One region of the Streptomyces sp. NPDC036822 genome, then DNA from elsewhere that is predicted to be linked to it. Evidence: riboswitches for the same ligand, from Rfam matches in the RefSeq annotation. Region 1 holds a riboswitch; each other region holds the start of a gene.
What was found. A riboswitch is a leader RNA that binds a small molecule or an ion and turns the genes downstream of it on or off. The one in region 1 is predicted to bind cobalamin.

Region 1 (3,355 bases):
TGAACGAGGGCGTGAACGGCGTCGCACTCGCCGTCTTCATCTTCTTCTTCCTGGCCGTCACGGTCATGGGCTTCCTCGCCTCGCGCTGGCGCAAGGCCGAGAACGAGCACAGCCTCGACGAGTGGGGCCTGGGCGGCCGCTCGTTCGGCACCTGGGTGACCTGGTTCCTCCTCGGCGGCGACCTCTACACCGCGTACACCTTCGTCGCCGTCCCCGCGGCGATCTACGCGGCGGGCGCGGCCGGCTTCTTCGCCGTGCCGTACACCATCCTGGTCTACCCGCTGATCTTCACCTTCCTGCCCCGCCTGTGGTCGGTCTCCCACAAGCACGGCTACGTCACCACCTCCGACTTCGTCCGCGGCCGGTTCGGCTCGAAGGGCCTGTCGCTGGCGGTCGCCCTCACCGGCATCCTCGCGACCATGCCGTACATAGCGCTCCAGCTCGTCGGCATCCAGGCCGTCCTGGACGTGATGGGCGTGGGCGGCGGCGAGAACACGCACTGGTTCATCAAGGACCTGCCGCTGCTGATCGCGTTCGGCGTCCTCGCGGCGTACACGTACTCCTCGGGTCTGCGCGCCCCGGCGCTCATCGCCTTCGTCAAGGACACCCTGATCTACATCGTCATCGCCGTGGCGATCATCTACATCCCCATCAAGCTCGGCGGCTTCGACGAGATCTTCGCCAAGGCCGGCGAGGCGTACGCCACGGTCAACCCCGCGACCGACAAGCCGCGCGGCGCGCTGGTGCCGGGCGAGATGGGCCAGTGGGGCTACGCCACGCTGGCGCTCGGCTCGGCGCTCGCGCTCTTCATGTACCCGCACTCGATCACGGCGACGCTCTCCTCGCGCAGCCGTGACGTGATCCGCCGCAACACCACGATCCTGCCGCTGTACTCGCTGATGCTGGGTCTGCTGGCCCTGCTCGGCTTCATGGCGATCGCCGCCGGGGTCAAGGTCTCCAACGGCCAGCTCGCGATCCCGCAGCTGTTCGAGAACATGTTCCCGGACTGGTTCGCCGGCGTGGCCTTCGCCGCCATCGGCATCGGCGCCCTGGTACCGGCCGCGATCATGTCGATCGCCGCGGCCAACCTGTTCACACGCAACATCTACAAGGACTTCCTGAAGCCGGACGCCACGCCGGAGCAGGAGACCAAGGTGTCCAAGCTGGTGTCGCTGCTGGTGAAGGTCGGCGCGCTGGCCTTCGTCCTGACCATGGACAAGACCGTCGCCATCAACTTCCAGCTCCTCGGCGGCATCTGGATCCTGCAGACGCTGCCGGCGCTGGTCGGCGGCCTGTTCACCCGCTGGTTCCACCGCTGGGCGCTGCTCGCCGGCTGGGCCGTCGGCATGGTCTACGGCACGGCGGCGGCGTACGGCGTGGCCAGCCCGACCCAGAAGCACTTCGGCGGCTCGTCCGCCGAGATCCCGGGCATCGGCGAGATCGGCTACATCGGCCTGACCGCCTTCGTGCTCAACCTGATCGTCACCGTCGTCCTCACCTTCGTCCTGAAGGCGGTCAAGGCGCCGGAGGGCATCGACGAGACCTCCCCGTCGGACTACACGGCCGACGCGGGCGAGCCGGGCGTGCAGGTCGACATGCCGAAGCTGGGGCAGGAGACGCACTGACCGCGCCTCGGTGACGGACGGTCCGAAGGCCGCCGCGACTCCCGAAGGGAGCGCGGCGGCCTTCGCCGTCGGTACGGGTTGCGGCGTCCGCCGCTCGCCGCCCGGCCCCGCGAAGCGTCCGCCCACCGGGTCCGGCTCGGGCGCTCTGACGCACCGACGACACAACATGTGGGGGGTGCTTCGAGGGGCGCCCCCCACATGTATGCTCATCTCGCTGTCCTCTCAGGGGAATCCGGTGGAAATCCGGAACTGTCCCGCAACGGTGTGGTTCGGGCGTATCCGTACGCCTGCCGAGTCCGAAGACCTGTGGACGGCGCGCCCGGTCCGTCCGTTCCGGGTGCCAGAGTCGTCCGGGCCTCGCGGAGTGGGCCGGTGGACACGGCGCGCGCCCGCCTGAGGGGTGCCCTCTGCCGTCCGCTTCCCGCCGCCGCCCCCGGGCCGAGCGAGGGAGAGCCCCACGTGACCATCGCGCCAGCCGATCCGGCCGCGGCGATCGAGAGCGACGGACCCGGGACGGTACTGCTCCGGACCCTGACCGACCTCACCGCCGATCTCCCCGACACCGACCCGGGCAGGGTCGCCGCCGCCGCGCTGCGCGGCCGCAACGCCGCCTCGGACGAGGCGGAGCTGCGGGAGCTGGCCACCGAGGCGGCCGCCGGTCTGATCGCCGAGGACCCGGCCTACTCCCGGCTCGCGGCCCGGCTGCTCACGATCACCATCGCCGACGAGGCCGCCGGCCAGGGCGCGGTCACCTTCTCCTCGTCGGTGGCCGTCGGTCACCACGAGGGGCTCATCGCCGACCGGACGGCCGAGTTCGTCCGTCAGCACGCCGCCCGGCTCGACTCCCTGATCGACGCCTCGGCGGACGACCGCTTCGGCTACTTCGGCCTGCGCACGCTCTTCTCCCGCTACCTCCTGCGCCACCCGATCACCCGCAAGGTGATCGAGACTCCGCAGCACTTCATGCTCCGCGTCGCCTGCGGCCTCGCGGAGGACCACAGCGCCCGCGCCCTGGACGAGGTGGCGGCGCTGCACGGGCTGATGAGCCGGCTCGACTACCTCCCCTCCTCCCCCACGCTCTTCAACTCCGGCACCCGCCACCCGCAGATGTCGTCCTGCTACCTGCTGGACTCCCCGAAGGACGAGCTGGACTCCATCTACGACCGCTACCACCAGGTCGCGCGGCTGTCGAAGCACGCGGGCGGCATCGGCCTGTCGTACTCCCGCATCCGCGCCCGCGGCTCGCTGATCCGCGGCACCAACGGGCACTCCAACGGCATCGTGCCGTTCCTGAAGACGCTGGACGCCTCCGTCGCCGCCGTGAACCAGGGCGGGCGGCGCAAGGGCGCGGCCGCGGTCTACCTGGAGACCTGGCACGCGGACATCGAGGAGTTCCTGGAGCTGCGGGACAACACCGGTGAGGACCAGCGGCGTACGCACAACCTCAATCTGGCGCACTGGATCCCGGACGAGTTCATGCGCCGGGTCGAGGCCGACGCCTCGTGGTCGCTGTTCTCCCCCGCCGACGTGCCCGAGCTGGTCGACCTGTGGGGCGAGGAGTTCGACGCCGCCTACCGCGCCGCCGAGGCCGCCGGCCTGGCCCGCAAGACGATGCCGGCGCGTGACCTGTACGGCCGGATGATGCGGACCCTGGCCCAGACCGGCAACGGCTGGATGACCTTCAAGGACGCCTCGAACCGGACCGCCAACCAGACGGCGGAGCCGGGCCA
Region 2 (3,355 bases), on a different contig from region 1:
GGACGTGCGGACGGCCACCGGAGAGTGACATGGGTCACTCTGGCGGGTCCCTCGTGCGGCTGAATCGGTGCACGCGCGGTCCACGGGCTGACACGGGGCGTGTGGGGCGGAAAGGAACGAAGTCGCATGTGCCCCGGAACAGCCCGGATTACCCGGGGTTGCGCGATGACCGCATCGTGGACGGAAACCGCCCCCGAGACCGTAAGCGGAATGCGCCGACACCGGATCGGGTCACCACACCGCCCGGCCCAGTTCATCTTCCGTTCACCCAGGTTGCTTACGTTCGACGAGCCACTGACGTCAAACGATTGCCTGGGTAAATGGAACACATCACGCTGCTGCTCGCGATTGTGGTCGTGACAGCTCTCGTGTTCGATTTCACGAACGGTTTCCACGACACCGCCAACGCGATGGCGACGACCATCTCGACCGGTGCCCTCAAGCCCAAGACGGCGGTGGCCATGTCCGCCGTGCTCAACCTGGTCGGCGCGTTCCTGTCCGTGGAGGTCGCCAAGACGATCTCCGGCGGGATCATCAACGAGCAGGGCATTCGTACCGAAGTGATCTTCGCGGCGCTCGTCGGCGCCATCCTCTGGAATCTGCTGACCTGGCTGCTCGGCCTGCCGTCCAGCTCCTCCCACGCCCTCTTCGGCGGACTCATCGGCGCGGCCGTGATGTCGGCCGGCTGGTCGGCCGTGAACGGCTCGACCATCGTCACCAAGGTCCTCATCCCCGCGATCGCCGCGCCGCTCGTCGCCGGCCTCGCCGCGATGGTGGCCACCCGCCTGACGTACCGCATCGGCGCCCGGACCGACGAGAAGCACACGGCCAAGGGCTACCGCGCCGGCCAGATCGCCTCCGCCGGTCTCGTCTCCCTCGCCCACGGCACCAACGACGCGCAGAAGACGATGGGTGTCATCACCCTGGCGCTGGTCACCGGCGGCGTCCTCGCCCCCGGCTCCAACCCCCCCATGTGGGTCGTCGTCTCCGCCGGCGTCGCCATCGCGCTCGGCACCTACCTCGGCGGCTGGCGCATCATCCGCACCATGGGCAAGGGCCTCACCGACCTGCGGCCGCAGCAGGGCTTCGCCGCCCAGACCAGCGCCGCCACGGTCATCCTGGCCTCCTCGAACCTGGGCTTCTCGCTCTCCACCACCCAGTCCTGCTCGGGTGCCGTGATGGGCGCGGGCCTCGGCCGCAAGGGCGGTGTCGTCCGCTGGTCGACCGCCACCCGGATGTTCATCGCCTGGGGCCTGACCCTTCCCGCGGCGGGCCTGGTCGCCGCCGGCGCCGAGTTCCTCACCAAGCAGGGCACGTGGGGCATCGTTGCCGTCGCCGTCCTGCTGATCGCCGGCTCCGGAGTCATCTGGGCGCTCTCGCGCCGCAAGCCGGTCGACCACCACAACGTCACCGACGACGACCTCGACGAGCCCGCGGGCGTCGTGACCACCGCCATCGCGGCCGTCACCCCGCCGCCGGCCGGTTCCGTCGCCGCCGTCGCGGACGAGGACCTCAAGACCACCATCCCCTCGCCGGCCCCCACGGACCCGGCAGCCCCCGCGGCCCCCGCCGCCGCGGTGTAAGGACGAACCACATGAAGATCGACTGGGCAGCTCTCGGCTCCGTCTTCGGAGTCAGCCTCGTGGCGACCGTCGCCCTCGTGGGCCTGTTCACCCTCGGCATCATCGGCCTCTCCAAGCAGGAGCAGGCCGCCGCCCAGGGAGGCTCCGCCACCCTGGCCCGCACCGGCGCGTACGCCTGCTTCGCGCTCTGCGCGGCGGCCGTCGCGTACGGCATCTATCTGATCGTCGTCTGACGCGTCACGACACCACCCCCGGGCGGGTCGCACCGAAAGGTGCGGCCCGCCCGGTCGTCGTTGTGGGGCTTCGCACACTCTCCCGCCGCAGGTCAAGGGTGAGTTGACGGCTGTTCGCGCCGCGTGGTGGACTTCCGGGGCCATTTACGGCGGCAGAAGAGGAAGTCCGGTGCGAATCCGGCGCGGTCCCGCCACTGTGACCGGGGAGCTGATCCCCGGGAGCCAGGAACTCTCACCGCCGGTCACGTCGAGCCAGGGCGCGGACCCTGAGTGAGGACACAGCGCCATGCCTGGCCGCAGAGCAGCCACCGGTGTATTCGCGTCCACGGACGTCTTCGCGTACGGCGCCGCCGTCGGCCTGGCCGTGGACCTGCTCCTCGGCGATCCGCGCCGCGGCCATCCCGTCGCCGCGTTCGGCAGGACCGCCGGAGCCGTCGAGAGCCTCCTGCGGCGCGACCACCGCGGGTGGGGCGCGCTGCACACCGCCGTCTGCGTCGGCGGCACGGCCGCCCTGGGCGCCCTCGCCGCCCGCACGGTACGGAACCGGCCCGCCGCGTCCGCCGCCCTGACCGCCGCCGCCGTGTGGGCCGTCGTCGGGGGCACGACCCTGGGCCGGGAGGCCCGGGCCATCGGCGGGGCGCTGGCCGCCGGGGACCTGGACGTGGCGCGCGAGCGGCTGCCGCATCTGTGCGGCCGCGACCCGCAGGCCCTGGACGGCCCCGCGATGGCCCGCGCGGTCGTGGAGTCCGTCGCCGAGAACACCTCCGACGCGGTCGTCGGCGCCCTGGTGTGGGGCGCGGTGGCCGGTGTCCCGGGGCTCGTCGGCTTCCGGGCCGTGAACACCCTGGACGCGATGGTCGGCCACAAGAACCCCACGTACCGCCGCTTCGGCTGGGCCTCGGCCCGGCTCGACGACCTCGCCGGCTGGCCGGGAGCGCGGCTGACGGCCGTGCTCGCCGCGGTCGCGGGCGGCGACCCCCGCGGGGCGCTGCGGGCCTGGCGCGCCGACGCGGCCGCACATCCGAGCCCCAACGCCGGCCCCGTCGAGGCTGCCTTCGCGGGAGCGCTCGGCGTGCGGCTGGGAGGGACGCTGTCGTACGGCGGCCGGGTGGAACACCGGCCGGTGCTCAACACGGAGGGCCGGGACGTGGACGTGGCGGACATCGAGCGTGCCGTACGGCTGTCGCGCCGGGTGACCGGGCTGACGCTGGCGGTCTGTGTGACCGGACGGGCCCTGGCGGGCGCGACGAAGCGGAGGAACGCATGACAGGCGGGGGGCTGCTGGTCGCCGGGACCACGTCCGACGCGGGCAAGAGCGTCGTCACGGCGGGGATCTGCCGCTGGCTGGTGCGCCAAGGAGTGAAGGTCGCGCCGTTCAAGGGGCAGAACATGTCCCTGAACTCCTTCGTGACCAGGGAGGGCGCGGAGATCGGCCGGGCGCAGGCCATGCAGGCGCAGGCCGCGCGGGTGGAGCCGACCGCCCTGATGAACCCGGTGCTGCTGAAGCCGGGCAGCGACCGCTCCAGCCAGGTCGTACTG
Region 3 (3,355 bases), on a different contig from region 1:
CGGTGCGCCCCCGCCGTGAGCGTGACGCCCTCGACGACGAGTTCGGCCGCCGTCATGGCGCTCCCCGGTCGGCCGTGCGCCGGGCGTCCCGGCGCATCAGCCACAGGAAGAACGGGCCCCCGCACAGCGCCGTGAGGACACCGACGGGAATCTCCATCGGCGCCGCGATCGTCCGCGCCGCGATGTCCGCCCAGACCAGGAACACGGCTCCGCCCAGGGCGGCCGTCGGCAGCACCCGGCGGTGGTCGCCGCCGACGAAGAGCCGCACCGTGTGCGGCATCATCAGCCCCACGAACCCGATCGGCCCGGCCGCCGCCACCAGGACGCCGGTGACCAGCGAGAGCAGGACGAACGTCCGGGCCCGGAACCGGGCCACGTCGAGTCCCATCGTCGCGGCCGCCTCCTCGCCCGCCAGCAGCAGGTTCAGCGAACGGGTCCGCGTCAGCAGGACCGCGATGCCCAGCGCGAGCGCCGCGCCGGGCAGCCACAGCGTGTCCCACTGGACACCGCCCAGGCCTCCGAGGGTCCAGGCGAGGACCGCCCGCGCCTCGTTGCCCCGGTCACTGGTCAGCAGCAGGACGTCCATGACCGCCGTGAGGACGGAGGCGAACGCCACGCCCGAGAGCACCAGGCGCACCGAGGTGATCCGGCCGCCGGACCGGGCCGTGGTGTAGACGAGGAGCAGGGTCAGCAGGGCGCCGGCGAACGCGGCGACCGACAGGGAGACCGGTCCGAAGAGGTTCACCCCGAAGACGATCACCGCGACGGCGCCCAACGAGGCGCCCGAGGACACCCCCAGGAGGTACGGCTCCGCGAGCGGATTGCGCACGAGGGCCTGCATGGCGGTGCCCACCACCGCGAGCCCGGCGCCCGTCACCGCCCCCAGCAGCACGCGCGGCGCCCGGACGTCGAGCACGATGGTCTCGCGCGCCGACGACCAGGTGGGCTCCGACCAGTCGGCACCGAGCGCGTGCGTCACGATGCCCCACACCTGGCCGGGAGGCACGTGCACCGATCCGATGGCCATGCCCGCCGTCATCGACGCCAGGAGCACGACCGCCAGGACGGCGAGGGCGACGGGGAACGCGCCGCGGCGCGCCCCGGCCCCCCGGTGCGGGTCCGTGCCCCGGGCGGAGGGGCCGGGGACGTCCGGATCCGCGGGCCGGGCGGAGGTGCCGGGGGAGACGGGGGCGGAATCGGCGGCGGACACGGCGTTCGCCGGGGCCGTCACCGGAAGCGCTCGGGATGCAGCCCGCGGGCGAGGTCCTCCACCGCGTACGGCGCGCGGACCCCGACCAGGGTCGCGGTCAGCGGCAGCACCACGAAGCGCTTGTTCCGCACCGCCGGCACCTCGGCGAGGGCGGGCTGGGACAGCAGGAACTCCTTCTTCCGCTCGACGCTGTCCGCCCCCGCGTAGTCGTAGACGGCGATGACCTCCGGCTTGCGGGCGACGACCTGTTCCCAGGAGACGTCACCGAAGACGTCGTCCAGGTCGGCGAAGACGTTGGCGCCCCCGGCGAGCCGGATGACCTCGGTGCCGAGGCTCTTGCCCCCCGCCGTGAACGCCGACTTGTCACCGCTGTCGTACACGAAGACGGGGACGGCGGCCGCGCCCTTCACGGCCTCCGTCGTCCTCGCGACGCGGCCCCTGAGGTCGGCCACCAGCGCGTCGGCGCGCTCCGGAACGCCGAAGAGCGAGCCGATGGTGCGGATCTCGTCGTACGTGTCCGTCATCGACACCTTCTTCTTCCCGCAGTACTCGCGGTTGAGGTAGGTGTCGATGCCGGCGTCGGCGAACGCCTTCCGCGAGCGTCCCTCGCTCTCGGAGAACGCGCTGGCGTAGCCGCCGTAGACGAAGTCCGGTTCCGCGTCGAGGACGGACTCGAACGACGGCTCCTTCTTCGCCAGTTCCGGGATCGCCGCGAAGTCCTTCCGGAAAGCGGGCAGGACGTCCGAGTCGGGGAACGCCGTGCCGACCATCCGGCCCTTCAGTCCGAGGGCCAGCATCAGCTCCGCGGGGTGCTGGTGGATCGTCACCACCCTGGAGGGCGGCTCGTCGTACGTGGTGCGCGTACCGCAGTTGTCGACGGTGACGGGGAAGCCCTTGGCGGCCGGTGCGGGGCCCTTCGGGCCGGCGGCCGTGGACGGCGAGCTGCCGCAGCCGGTGAGCAGGACTCCCGACAGGGCGAAGGCCAGGGCCGCGGCGCGCACGGAACGGCGTCGCGGACGGGCGGCGGGGGATGCGCCGGGCGTACGAGGCGCCCCGGATACGGGGGGTGTGCCGGGCATGCCGGACGTGCTGGGGTACAAGAAAAGCCTCCTGGGGAGTCCGCGCTCCTCGGATCGGGCCCGCGACAGGCCAGTTTCCTGACTCCCGGATCGGCGTACACCCCAGCCTTCCCACGCGTGCGCGCAGTGGCGTCTCGACGGGTGCACTCCCCGGTCACAGTGGCGGGACCGTGCCGGTTTCGCACCGGCTTCCTGTCTCCCGTCGCGGTGATGACCAGGTGATCCTACGGTTCCGCGCGAGCGGAGCGAAAGTGCGCACGTCCCGGGCTCCGCCGCGCAGTTGCCGAATCGGCAAGCGTGTTTGACGTCTTCCCGTGCCTTGGCGACTCTGAGCCCAGGTGCCGCCGGCACCCAGCGACCGTCTTCGAAGGAGCCTTCATGCCGACCCCGCAGCCCACCGATCCGACGGAGTTCTGGGAGGAGCGCTACAGCACCAGCGCGCGCGTCTGGAGCGGTGACCCGAACCCGCTGCTCGTCCGTGAGGCGGCCGGCCTGGAGCCGGGCACCGCCCTGGACCTGGGCTGCGGTGAGGGAGGTGACGTCCTGTGGCTGGCCTCGCGCGGATGGCGGGTGACCGGCGTGGACATCTCCGCCACGGCCCTCGAGCGGGCGGCCGCCCACGCCGCCGACGCGGGTCTCGCCGACCGGGTGGCGTTCGAGCGGCACGAACTCGGAGTGACCTTCCCCAAGGGCGAGTTCGACCTGGTGAGCGCCCAGTTCCTCCAGTCGCCCGTCGCCCTGGACCAGGAGGGGGTGTTCAGGTCGGCCGCCGAAGCGGTCGCGCCGGGCGGCACCCTGCTCATCGCGATGCACGCCGCATGGCCCTCCTGGATGGAGGAGCACGAGTACCCGTTCGACGCCGATTTCCCCACGCTCGAAGGCGTGCTCGCGATGCTCGCCCTGCCGCACCCCTGGCGGGTGGACACCCTGGAGGGCGTGGAGCGCGCGCTGTCCTCGCCCGACGGCAGGTCCGGCACCCGGGTGGACAACGTATGGCGGCTGACCCGTACCGCCTGACGTACCGCCCTACCCGTGCCGCCTGATCGGTGCCGCACTCCCCACCCCG
Region 4 (3,355 bases), on a different contig from region 1:
CTCGTACGTTGCGTCGCCGGTGGCGACGACGTCGACCCAGGTGCCCTTGGGGTGGCCGCAGCGCCGTGCGCAGCCGGAGAAGTGGACGGGGAGCCCGCCCGCGCCGTGGCCGGGGGTCGCGTCCGCCCGGACGTCGGCGAGCGACTTGGCGCACCCGGGCCGTCCGGTGCACGCGCCCACGCCGAGCCACGGGGAGCCGGCGCGGGTGATCAGTCCGGCCTCGGCGAGCGCGTCGAGCCGCGCCCCGGCGGCCGCTCGGTCGGCGAGGCCGGTCACGACGGCTCCGCGCCACGGAGTGAGCCGCAGCTCGCCACCGCCGCCGTCGTCGTCGGGGGCGAGGGCGCGCAGCTGCGCGGAGGTGAGGCGGCCGAGCGGGACGGCGACGGCGACGGCGTGCTTCCCGGTCAGGGGGTGGGCGTGGACGCCGGGGCGCGGCCCCGCGCCGTCGGCGTCCGGGCCCGCCGTGCCGGGGGCGTCCGGCGCCAGGGGTTCGGCCGGGACGCCCGCGCGGTCGAGCGCGGCCGCGAGGTCCGGCCCGACGCCCTCCGGGAGTTCGCGCACGCGCCAGGCGCCGGTGCCGGCCTCACGGGCTGCGGCCAGGAAGGCGTCGGCGGCCGCGAGGGCGGCGCGGGGCGCGTCGGCGGCCGCGACCCGGAAGACCCGGCACCCGGCGACCCGCAGCAGCGCGCCGGATCCGGAAGCTCCTGACGTCATCGCGGACATCGCGGACGTCGTGGAGGTTGAGAACAACGTCACATCCGCGCCGAGTCCGCCGACGTCTTCGCGCCCGTCGTCCAGGGCGAAGAGAAAACGACCGGAAAGTGCCGTCGTCCAGTCCCGCGAGCACAGCAGGGCGTCCAGCTCACGCGCCCACAACTGCACGTCTTGGCAGCCTTTTCCGTCGACTCCGGCCAGGGGCGAGGCGACGATGTTCCGGACGCGCTCGTGGGTCACGGAGGGCAGCAGTCCGGCCGGGGCCAGCAGCCCGGCGAGGGCCGCCCCGCAGTCCTCGCCGAGGCCGCGCAGCTCCACGTTCCCCCGTGAGGTGACGCTGATCCGGCCGTCGCCCAGCTCGTCTGCCGCCGAGGCCAGACACCGCACCTGACGCGCCGTCAACAGCCCTGCGGGCAGGCGCAATCGCGCCAGGCGGCCGTCGTCGGCGGGGTGCAGTCGCAGCGCCCCGGGGCAGGCATCGCCACGGTCCCGTATGAGAGGTTCGCCCTGGTTGGGCGTTGTGGGTGGGGTGGGCGGCATGGCGGCGAGCATACCCACGTGGATCCGGCCGACCCTTCGGGCCGCCGCGCGCAGGATCTACTATGCAGACGGCATGGGGTCCCAGGACCCCGGGGAGGAAGCCCGGTGAGATTCCGGCGCGGTCCCGCCACTGTGAGCCCGTCCCGGGAACGGGGGCCGGGTGAGTCAGGAACTCCCGCCGTCCACACGACCACCCGGGGCGCGGACAACCCCGAGGAAGGCCTGCGCTCGCATGCGAATTCTGTTGCTGTCGCACTCCGACACCGACCTGCTCAGCGCCCGCGCGGCCGGCGGCCCGGTCGCCTACCGGTTCGCCAACCCCTCCCGCCTCGGCCTCGACGAGCTGCCGGGCCTCCTCGACGACACCGACCTCGTCGTCGTCCGCCTCCTCGGCGGGCTGCGCGCCTGGGAGGACGGCCTGGACGCCCTGCTCGCCGACGGCCAGGCCCGCCCCGTGGTCGTCCTCAGCGGCGAACAGGCCCCCGACGCCCAGCTCATGGAGGCCTCCACGGTCCCCATCGGCGTCGCCACCGAAGCCCACGCCTACCTGGCGCACGGCGGCCCGGACAACCTGGAGCAGCTCGCCCGGTTCCTCGCCGACACCGTGCTGCTCACCGGCCACGGCTTCGAGGCCCCGGCCGCCGCCCCCACCTGGGGGCCCCTGGAGCGCGAGCCGAGGAACGCCGACGGCCCCACGGTCGCCGTGCTCTACTACCGCGCCCACCACATGAGCGGGAACACCGCCTTCATCGGCTCCCTGTGCGACGCCCTCGAGGACGCCGGCGCCCGCCCGCTCCCGCTGTACGTCGCCTCCCTGCGCGCCCCCGAGCCCGAGCTGCTCGACCGGCTGCGCGGCGCCGACGCCATCGTCACCACCGTCCTCGCGGCCGGCGGCACCAAGCCCGCCGAGGCCCAGGCGGGCGGAGACGAGGAGGCATGGGACGCCGGCGCGCTCGCCGCCCTCGACGTGCCGATCCTCCAGGCGCTGTGCCTCACCGGCTCCCGCGCGGCCTGGGAGGAGAACGACGAGGGTCTCTCCCCGCTGGACGCCGCCAGCCAGGTCGCCGTGCCCGAGTTCGACGGCCGGCTCATCACCGTCCCGTTCTCCTTCAAGGAGATCGACGAGGACGGCCTGCCCGCGTACGTCGCCGACGCCGAGCGCGCGGCCCGCGTCGCCGGGATCGCCGTCCGCCACGCCCGCCTGCGGCACATCCCGAACGCCGAGAAGAAGCTCGCCCTGGTCCTCTCCGCGTACCCGACCAAGCACTCCCGCATCGGCAACGCGGTCGGCCTCGACACCCCCGCCTCCGCCGTGGCGCTGCTGCGGCGCCTGCGCGAGGAGGGGTACGACTTCGGGCCCGAGGACGAGATCCCCGGTCTGGTCTCCGGCGACGGCGACGAGCTGATCTACGCCCTGATCGAGGCCGGCGGCCACGACCGGGACTGGCTGACGGAGGAGCAGCTCGCCCGCAACCCCGTCCGCATCCCGGCCGCCGACTACAAGCGCTGGTACGCGACCCTGCCCGAGGAACTGCGCCGCCACGTCGAGGAGCACTGGGGCCCGGCGCCCGGCGAGATGTTCCTGGACCGCTCCCGCAACCCGGAGGGCGACATCGTCCTCGCGGCCCTGCGGCGCGGGAACCTGCTGATCCTCATCCAGCCGCCGCGCGGCTTCGGCGAGAACCCCATCGCGATCTACCACGATCCCGATCTCCCGCCGTCCCACCACTACCTCGCCGCCTACCGCTGGATCGCCGCCCGCGCCGAGGACGGCGGTTTCGGGGCGGACGCGATGGTCCACCTCGGCAAGCACGGCAACCTCGAATGGCTGCCCGGCAAGAACGCCGGCCTCTCCGCCGCCTGCGGCCCGGACGCCGCGCTCGGCGACATCCCGCTGATCTACCCCTTCCTGGTCAACGACCCGGGCGAGGGCACCCAGGCCAAGCGGCGGGTGCACGCCACGCTCGTCGACCACCTGGTGCCGCCGATGGCCCGCGCCGACTCCTACGGCGACATCGCGCGCCTGGAGCAGCTGCTCGACGAGTACGCGCAGATCTCCTCCATGGACCCCTCGAAGCTGCCGGCGATCCGCGCCCAGATC

Region 2: linked by a shared signal. The riboswitch ahead of ACZ68P_RS00295 (cobalamin biosynthesis protein) and the one ahead of ACZ68P_RS04910 (ribonucleoside-diphosphate reductase subunit alpha) in region 1 are both predicted to bind cobalamin.
Region 3: linked by a shared signal. The riboswitch ahead of ACZ68P_RS28370 (ABC transporter substrate-binding protein) and the one ahead of ACZ68P_RS04910 (ribonucleoside-diphosphate reductase subunit alpha) in region 1 are both predicted to bind cobalamin.
Region 4: linked by a shared signal. The riboswitch ahead of cobN (cobaltochelatase subunit CobN) and the one ahead of ACZ68P_RS04910 (ribonucleoside-diphosphate reductase subunit alpha) in region 1 are both predicted to bind cobalamin.

Annotation. Positions count from the first base shown of each region.
Region 1 covers NZ_JBVJPY010000002.1:110,747-114,101, reverse strand. The annotation lists gene ACZ68P_RS04920 (DUF3311 domain-containing protein) at 1-3, shown strand, start outside; gene mctP (monocarboxylate uptake permease MctP) at 1-1,625, shown strand, start outside; cobalamin riboswitch at 1,805-1,951, shown strand; gene ACZ68P_RS04910 (ribonucleoside-diphosphate reductase subunit alpha) at 2,085-3,355, shown strand, end outside.
Region 2 covers NZ_JBVJPY010000001.1:51,338-54,692, forward strand. The annotation lists gene ACZ68P_RS00285 (inorganic phosphate transporter) at 321-1,583, shown strand; gene ACZ68P_RS00290 (hypothetical protein) at 1,595-1,816, shown strand; cobalamin riboswitch at 1,927-2,067, shown strand; gene ACZ68P_RS00295 (cobalamin biosynthesis protein) at 2,103-3,083, shown strand; gene ACZ68P_RS00300 (cobyric acid synthase) at 3,080-3,355, shown strand, end outside.
Region 3 covers NZ_JBVJPY010000015.1:120,837-124,191, reverse strand. The annotation lists gene ACZ68P_RS28380 (ABC transporter ATP-binding protein) at 1-56, opposite strand, end outside; gene ACZ68P_RS28375 (FecCD family ABC transporter permease) at 53-1,210, opposite strand; gene ACZ68P_RS28370 (ABC transporter substrate-binding protein) at 1,228-2,289, opposite strand; cobalamin riboswitch at 2,341-2,521, opposite strand; gene ACZ68P_RS28365 (class I SAM-dependent methyltransferase) at 2,668-3,306, shown strand.
Region 4 covers NZ_JBVJPY010000003.1:385,384-388,738, forward strand. The annotation lists gene cobG (precorrin-3B synthase) at 1-1,266, opposite strand, end outside; cobalamin riboswitch at 1,310-1,448, shown strand; gene cobN (cobaltochelatase subunit CobN) at 1,487-3,355, shown strand, end outside.